DNA from 3 places in the Brevibacillus composti genome. Region 2 is predicted to be linked to each of the others. Evidence: riboswitches for the same ligand, from Rfam matches in the RefSeq annotation. Region 2 holds a riboswitch; each other region holds the start of a gene.
What was found. Region 2 has a riboswitch for glycine ahead of gcvT (glycine cleavage system aminomethyltransferase GcvT). Riboswitches for the same ligand answer to the same signal wherever they lie in the genome.
Positions count from the first base shown of each region.

Region 1: linked by a shared signal. The riboswitch ahead of JD108_RS15800 (alanine/glycine:cation symporter family protein) and the one ahead of gcvT (glycine cleavage system aminomethyltransferase GcvT) in region 2 are both predicted to bind glycine.
Region 3: linked by a shared signal. The riboswitch ahead of glyA (serine hydroxymethyltransferase) and the one ahead of gcvT (glycine cleavage system aminomethyltransferase GcvT) in region 2 are both predicted to bind glycine.

Region 1 covers NZ_CP066308.1:3,112,949-3,115,212, reverse strand. Annotated here, with positions in the region: gene JD108_RS15800 (alanine/glycine:cation symporter family protein) at 1-960, opposite strand, end outside; glycine riboswitch at 1,133-1,245, opposite strand; gene JD108_RS15795 (electron transfer flavoprotein subunit beta/FixA family protein) at 1,570-2,264, shown strand, end outside.
Region 2 covers NZ_CP066308.1:2,614,794-2,617,057, forward strand. Annotated here, with positions in the region: gene gcvPA (aminomethyl-transferring glycine dehydrogenase subunit GcvPA) at 1-141, opposite strand, end outside; gene gcvT (glycine cleavage system aminomethyltransferase GcvT) at 183-1,286, opposite strand; glycine riboswitch at 1,365-1,475, opposite strand; glycine riboswitch at 1,476-1,570, opposite strand; gene JD108_RS13355 (DEAD/DEAH box helicase) at 1,792-2,264, shown strand, end outside.
Region 3 covers NZ_CP066308.1:1,311,536-1,313,799, reverse strand. Annotated here, with positions in the region: gene JD108_RS06705 (serine dehydratase beta chain) at 1-88, opposite strand, end outside; gene glyA (serine hydroxymethyltransferase) at 100-1,341, opposite strand; glycine riboswitch at 1,577-1,682, opposite strand; gene JD108_RS06695 (YjcZ family sporulation protein) at 1,849-1,944, shown strand; gene JD108_RS06690 (sporulation protein) at 2,048-2,264, opposite strand, start outside.

The DNA of each region.
Region 1 (2,264 bases), 500 kb from region 2:
GGCGAGACCGGTAATCGAGCAGACGATGATCGTATCGATAAATGTCCCGGTCATCGACACGAGCGCCTGTTTGGCCGGTTCATCGGTTTTGGCGGCGGCGGCAGCGATCGGCGCGCTTCCGAGACCCGCTTCATTGGAGAATACTCCGCGGGCCACCCCTTTTTGAATCGCCATCGCGACAGTCGCTCCCAAAAAGCCGCCCGCTGCCGAGGTGCCGGTGAATGCGCCGGAGATAATCTGCGCCAGGGCGTGCGGCACCTGATCGATATGGACAAAGACGATAATGATTCCGGCAACGATATAGAAGAGCGCCATGAAGGGCACCATCACGCCTGTGACCTGCCCGATTTTTTTCACGCCGCCGAGAATGACAAAAGCCGTAAACGCGGCCAGGATGAGACCGGTAGCCAGCGGAGGGATCGAAAAGTTCAACTGCACGGCTTCCGCGACAGAGTGGGATTGCACCATATTCCCGATCCCAAACGAAGCCATCGTGCCAAACAGGGCGAAGAGCACAGCCAGCCACTTTTGTTTCAGCCCTTTTTCCAGATAGTACATCGGCCCGCCCGCAAAGGTGCCGTCAGCCTGCCGAATCCGGTACTTCACCGCGAGGATCGCTTCCGCATATTTAGTCGCCATGCCAAACAAAGCGGTAATCCACATCCAGAACAAGGCGCCGGGTCCGCCGACGGCCACGGCTGTCGCCACCCCTGCGATATTCCCCATCCCGATCGTCGCCGCGAGAGCAGTCATCAACGCCTGAAAGTGATTGATATCCCCTGCCTCTGAATGTTCCTGCTTTTTGGAAAACGCGAGTCGCAGCGCGTACCACAGCTTGCGAAACTGCAGGCCGCGCAAGCGAATCGTCAGCATCACGCCGGTGCCGACGAGCAGGATTAACGTCGGCAATCCCCACACGAAGTCATTCACCACTTGCAACAAGTCCATCAGCGAATCCATTCCAGTTTCCCCCTCGATGATTCGGTATAAAAAGAAAAACATCTCATCGGCGATGAAATGTTCTCTGGGAGTGGGTCACGGGTCGCAGGGCCGCATGCTATGCGCAAAAATCACAAAGAGACGGATATTCCATTTGTTTGTGAAACAAATAGAACTCTCCTTGTGAATAGGCTGCGTCCACTCTGTCCTTTTACCTGAGAGATTATTCGCAGATGCGAATTTGCTCCTTCGGTGCCCGTTTCCTCTTCTTTCCTAAAAAGAGGGAGTCTCTCCAGAGGCTCGTCCCCATGCAGTTTTACTTGTTTCCAAGACCTGAGAGTTTCGGGTGGAATCCCTTGCCCCGTCGGTAGACTTTCGTCTTCTCCTGAATGGTTCATCCGAACAGTATCTGATTTATAAATCAATTATAGGGATAGTGAATGGCATGTCAATGTAAAATTCTTCTCTGGCGAAGCGGCCGCATTTCTTCTTGGTCTATTCGACATGGCCGTGCAATACGTTATATCAATGAGGAACATGTCGCCCGAAAGTGTCGTGCCAAAGTGAGACAACCTGTGCGGGACCCCGTTATAACGATACCTCGCCGGGCTTTTAGGGGGGATTTTATCCATGCTGCACATCGTCGCCTGCATCAAACAGGTGCCGGACACCAAAATCATCAAGATGAACCCGCGAACCAATACCATGGATCGTTCCAGCGCGCCGGCCATCCTCAATCCATACGATGCGCATGCTGTCGAGGAAGCCGTTCGTCTGAAGAAAAGGTACGGCGGCACCGTGTCCGTCCTGACCATGGGACCGCCGCCCGCTGTCAAAGCGATCCGCAAATGCATCGAGATCGGCGCGGACGAGGGCTATATGATTACGGACCGGGCCTTTGCCGGTGCCGATACGCTGGCCACCAGCTACGCGCTGACCAAGGCGCTGGAGAAGATCGCCAAGGAAAAGCCGATCGACCTCATCATCTGCGGCAAGATGACCATTGACGGCGATACGGGTCAGGTCGGACCGGGAATCGCCCGGAGGCTGGACATCCCTCCGCTGACCAGCGTGAAAAAAGTCGTGGAGGTAAACAAGGAGAGGGGATACACCGTCGTCCACCGCAAACTGGAGGACGGCTACGAAGTGATTCAGTCCACCCTGCCCTGCCTGTTCTCCGTGGAAAAGGAGATCAATGAGGTGCCCCATTCGCCGCTGCCCAACATGATCCGGGCCGCCAGCTTTCAGCCGGTGATCTGGTCGGTGAACGATCTGGAGGATGTCGACCGGACGCTGCTCGGGCTCAAAGGCTCACCGACGATCGT
Region 2 (2,264 bases):
CGCTTCTGGAATCTGCAGGGCGCCTTTGAAGCGAACCTCTTCGGGAATATCAGCAAACAACTCTTCCACCCGGGAGATGCCCAGGGTGTCCAACATCTCGCGTTTATCCTGGTCGGTTTGAGGCAGGTAACGGTATTTCACGAATGTTGTCCTCCTTGTATATAGGATCTGGTCAAAACGATTTATTGTTTGGGACGCTTGTAAAACGGCGTAGGCACGATGACCGCTTTGAGTCTCTTGCCGCGGATTTCCACGTCCAGCTCTGTGCCGACCGCCGCATGCTCCGCTTTGATCAGTGCCAGCCCCACGTTTTTCTTCAGCGTGGGCGACTGCGTGCCGGTGGTGACTTCCCCGATCTGTTCGTCCCCGATGAATACCGGGTAATGACTGCGCGGAATGCCGCGGTCGATCATTTCGATGCCGACCAGCTTGCGCGGGGCGCCGTTTTCCTTCTGCGCCTTCAAAGCCTCCTGGCCGATAAACGGCACGTCTTTGTCTACCTTCACCGCAAAGCCGATGCCCGCCTCGATTGGCGAAATATCCTGGCTCAGCTCTTGGCCGTAGAGCGGCAGCTTCGCCTCAAACCGGAGGGTGTCGCGAGCCCCCAGTCCGCACGGCACCAGACCGTCCGCCTGGCCGACCTCCAGCAGTCTGTCCCACAGCTGGATCGCCTTGTCGTGATCGAGATAAATTTCAAAGCCGTCTTCTCCTGTATAGCCCGTGCGGGAGACGAGGCAGGAAATCCCGTCAATCTGCACATCGCGCTGAAAGCGGAAGAAGCCAATGGCGGAGAGATCGGTATCGGTCAGCTTTTGCAAGATCGATTCGGCGAGCGGTCCCTGAATCGCCAGCTGCGCTGTCTGTGGGGAGATGTTTTCGATCTGCACGCCGTCAATCAGGTGCTCCTGCATCCAGGCAAAGTCCTTGTCTGTATTGCCTGCGTTGATCACCAGCAGATAGTGGTCATCGGCGTATTTGTAGATGAGCAGATCGTCCACTGTCCCGCCATCCGGGTAGCAAAAGACACTGTACTGGGCTTGCCCCACTTCCAGTTTGGACAGGTCGTTGGTGGTCATCTGCTGCAGGTAGAGAAAAGCCTTCTCTCCCTTTACCTCGACTTCTCCCATGTGGGATACGTCAAACAATCCTGCCTTTGTCCGCACCGCCTCGTGCTCCTGCCCGATTCCGGAAAACTGCACGGGCAAGTCCCAGCCGCCGAAGTCGATCGTCTTCGCCCCGTATTTTTCATAGACCGGGAACAGCGGCGTGCGCTTCAATGTCGTCATACCTGGCACCTCCTGATTTTTATACAACAAAAAAGGACAAAACAAGAGAAATGGGAACGCCAAAAGAAAGGCGCCCATTTCTCCTCCTCTGTCCTTGGTACCTGAGAGTTGCCTCGCTGCATGGGAGCCTGTCGCTCCGCCAGCAAGTTTCCCCTTTGGTGGCCCGCAGCCGGGCTCTCTCCAGAGATGCGTCCAGTAGAGGTACTTTTGCCTGAGAGATTCACCATGACTGGCTTGCTCCTTCGGCGCTGCCCCGCTCGGCAGTCTCTCCCTGCTACTATCATTCGCGATGGATACTGGGTCATACATAATCTTTTCCTTACCATTCCATACTAATGGAATGAACTCCTCTCTATCCTACCATGAGAGTCGGCTCTTGAAAATATGCAAATTGCCTTTCAACTTACAAAATCACTAACAAATTTTTTATAAAAAAGAAGCAATGTTCGTTCTTTTATTTTGTATACCCATTACATTGGGAAATACATGAATTGGATGTGATGTTGTGCCGAACATTCCCGTTTCCTTCGAGACTGATTGGATGGATTTGTTACAGGAGCGGCTCAAACAGGACGGTCCCTGGGACAAATGGGACCTTTTTCAGCTGACGCTGGAAGCGGAGGAAGCGATGGCGATCCGCGAGTTTGACCAGCTGCAATGCCTGCAGTATCTGCCCACGCTCAAACCCTATCCGCACCAACTGCAAACCGCAGAGCGCGTCTTAAACGAGATGCGCGGCCGGGCCATCCTGGCCGACGAGGTCGGGCTGGGGAAAACCATCGAAGCCGGATTGATCTTAAAAGAGTACATGATCCGCGGATTGGCCAAAAAAATTCTCATCCTGGTGCCGGCCTCGCTGGTTATCCAGTGGACCAAGGAATTGAATCAGAAATTCGGCATCCCGGCCGTCGCCCAGAAAAAAGAATACATGTGGCGGCAGTACGATGTCGTCGTCGCCTCCATCGACACGGCCAAACG
Region 3 (2,264 bases), 1.3 Mb from region 2:
TTCCGATCGACACTACGCCGGCCGTGTGCGAACTGGAGGGACCGACCATGATCGGGCCGATGATGTCAAAGCAGCTGTTGTAGATCATAGGCGCCTCCTTCAGCGGACACGGGTCCCTTGTTGATGAAGCGGATACTGCTCGCACAGGCGGCTGATTTTCTCCCGTACCGCCAGGTCTCCCTTTCCTTTGAGAACGGCAGTGATCGCGCGTCCGATCGTCCGCATTTCCTCTTCTTTCATGCCTCGAGTCGTGGCCGCTGCCGTGCCAAGGCGGATTCCGCTGGTGACAAACGGGCTCTCCGGATCAAAGGGAATGGTATTTTTGTTCGTCGTGATCCCCGCCTCTTCCAGCAGATGCTCCGCTTCCTTGCCTGTCAGGCCAAAGACGCGCGTATCGAGGAGAACCAGGTGGTTGTCCGTACCGCCCGATACCAGTCTCGCGCCCTCTTCCTTCAATGTCTCCGCGAGGACTTTGGCATTTTGGACGACTTGCTGCGCATACGCGCGGAAATCCGGCTGAAGCGCTTCCTGAAAAGCCACCGCTTTGGCCGCGATGATGTGCATCAGCGGACCGCCCTGGATCCCGGGGAAAATGGCCTTGTTTACGCCCTTGGCGATTTCCTCGTCATTGGTCAGAATAATTCCGCCGCGGGGGCCGCGCAGCGTTTTATGGGTCGTGCTGGTTACGACATGCGCATGAGGCACGGGCGACGGATGCAAACCTGCAGCCACCAGGCCGGCGATATGGGCCATGTCCACCATCAGCTTGGCTCCCACCAGATCGGCGATTTCGCGGAACCGGGCGAAGTCGATCGTCCGCGAATACGCGCTTCCTCCGGCGATAATCAGCTTGGGACGTTCGCGGCGGGCTACTGCTTCTACTTCGTCGTAATCGATGAGATGATCATCTTCCCGCACCCCGTAGGCGACCACTTGAAACCACTTGCCCGAGAGGCTGACCGGACTGCCGTGGGTCAGATGCCCCCCATGCGAGAGATTCATCCCCATAAAGGTATCGCCCGGCTGCAGGAGAGAGAAGAAGACCGCGGTATTGGCCTGGGCGCCGGAGTGGGGCTGTACATTGGCATAGGCCGCGCCAAACAGCTTCGATACCCGCTCGATCGCCAGCCGCTCCACGACGTCCACATGTTCACAGCCGCCGTAGTACCGCTTGCCGGGGTAGCCTTCCGCATATTTGTTGGTCAAGACCGAGCCCATCGCTTCCAGGACGTCCTCGCTGACAAAGTTTTCGGAAGCGATCAACTCCAGGGTCCCCAGTTGGCGGCGATGCTCCGCTTCGATCGCTTCGTAGATTTCCCGATCATGCTCGCGCAAACTCATCCGATACTCCTCCTTGGTAGCCATCTTTCCCCCGATTCTCCCCATGCGAAAAACCTGCCCTGCACAGCGTCAAGCTGCGGAAGCCGCGGTTTTTTCATCTGTCAGGAAAACACAAAAAAGGACAGGGGAAAGATAGATCATGTGTAATCTACCTTTCCTCTGTCCTTTTTACCTGAGAGTTTAACTCCTGTTCGGAGTCTTCCCCTTGGGTGGCTGTTCGCTCTCTCCAGAGGTGCGTCCGATTGTGGTACTTTGTACCTGAGAGATTCTATCCCAAGGATTTTTGGGACTTGCTCCTTCGGTGCCGGCTCTTGCGTCACGGTCTCTCCCACAATCGTCATCCGCTGTATACAATTAATTCGAATCATACGCCAACGTTGTTATCATTGTCAATAATATTTCGAATAATCTTTCCCGGCGGAAAAATGGGTATTTGTCGGTATCACGGAACCGATCAGGCGCCCGTACGATAAGAGCATAGTCTTTTGACAGAGGGGGATGTGTCGGTTGAGCAATCTTTTCAATAGCGGCGGGTTTGCCGGGTTTGCCCTGATTCTGGTGCTGTTCATTCTGCTTAGTATCGTAGGCACCTCTGAAGACTGATCTGGCAGGTATCCTTTGCCCGATCCAACGAAAAAGCCCGGAGCCTGGCTCCGGGCCTTTTGCGATTTGGCGGCGGCATCTCCACGACTCGCCGGCACGCGCATCAGCGCAGGTGCTTGCGTATCAGCGCATCGATCCCGCTCGCCAGGTCGCTTGTGGGGCGGGTCAAGTCCGCCTCGGTCACGCGGAAGCGAGCATAGCGCTCGTCCAGATTAAATGCCTCCTGCAGCCCGCCGAAAAAGCCGCGGGAGCGTTTGTCCAGCTCCATGAGCACTTCCAGCTCTCCTTCTTTCAGGTAAAAGACCACTTCCAGCTCCTCC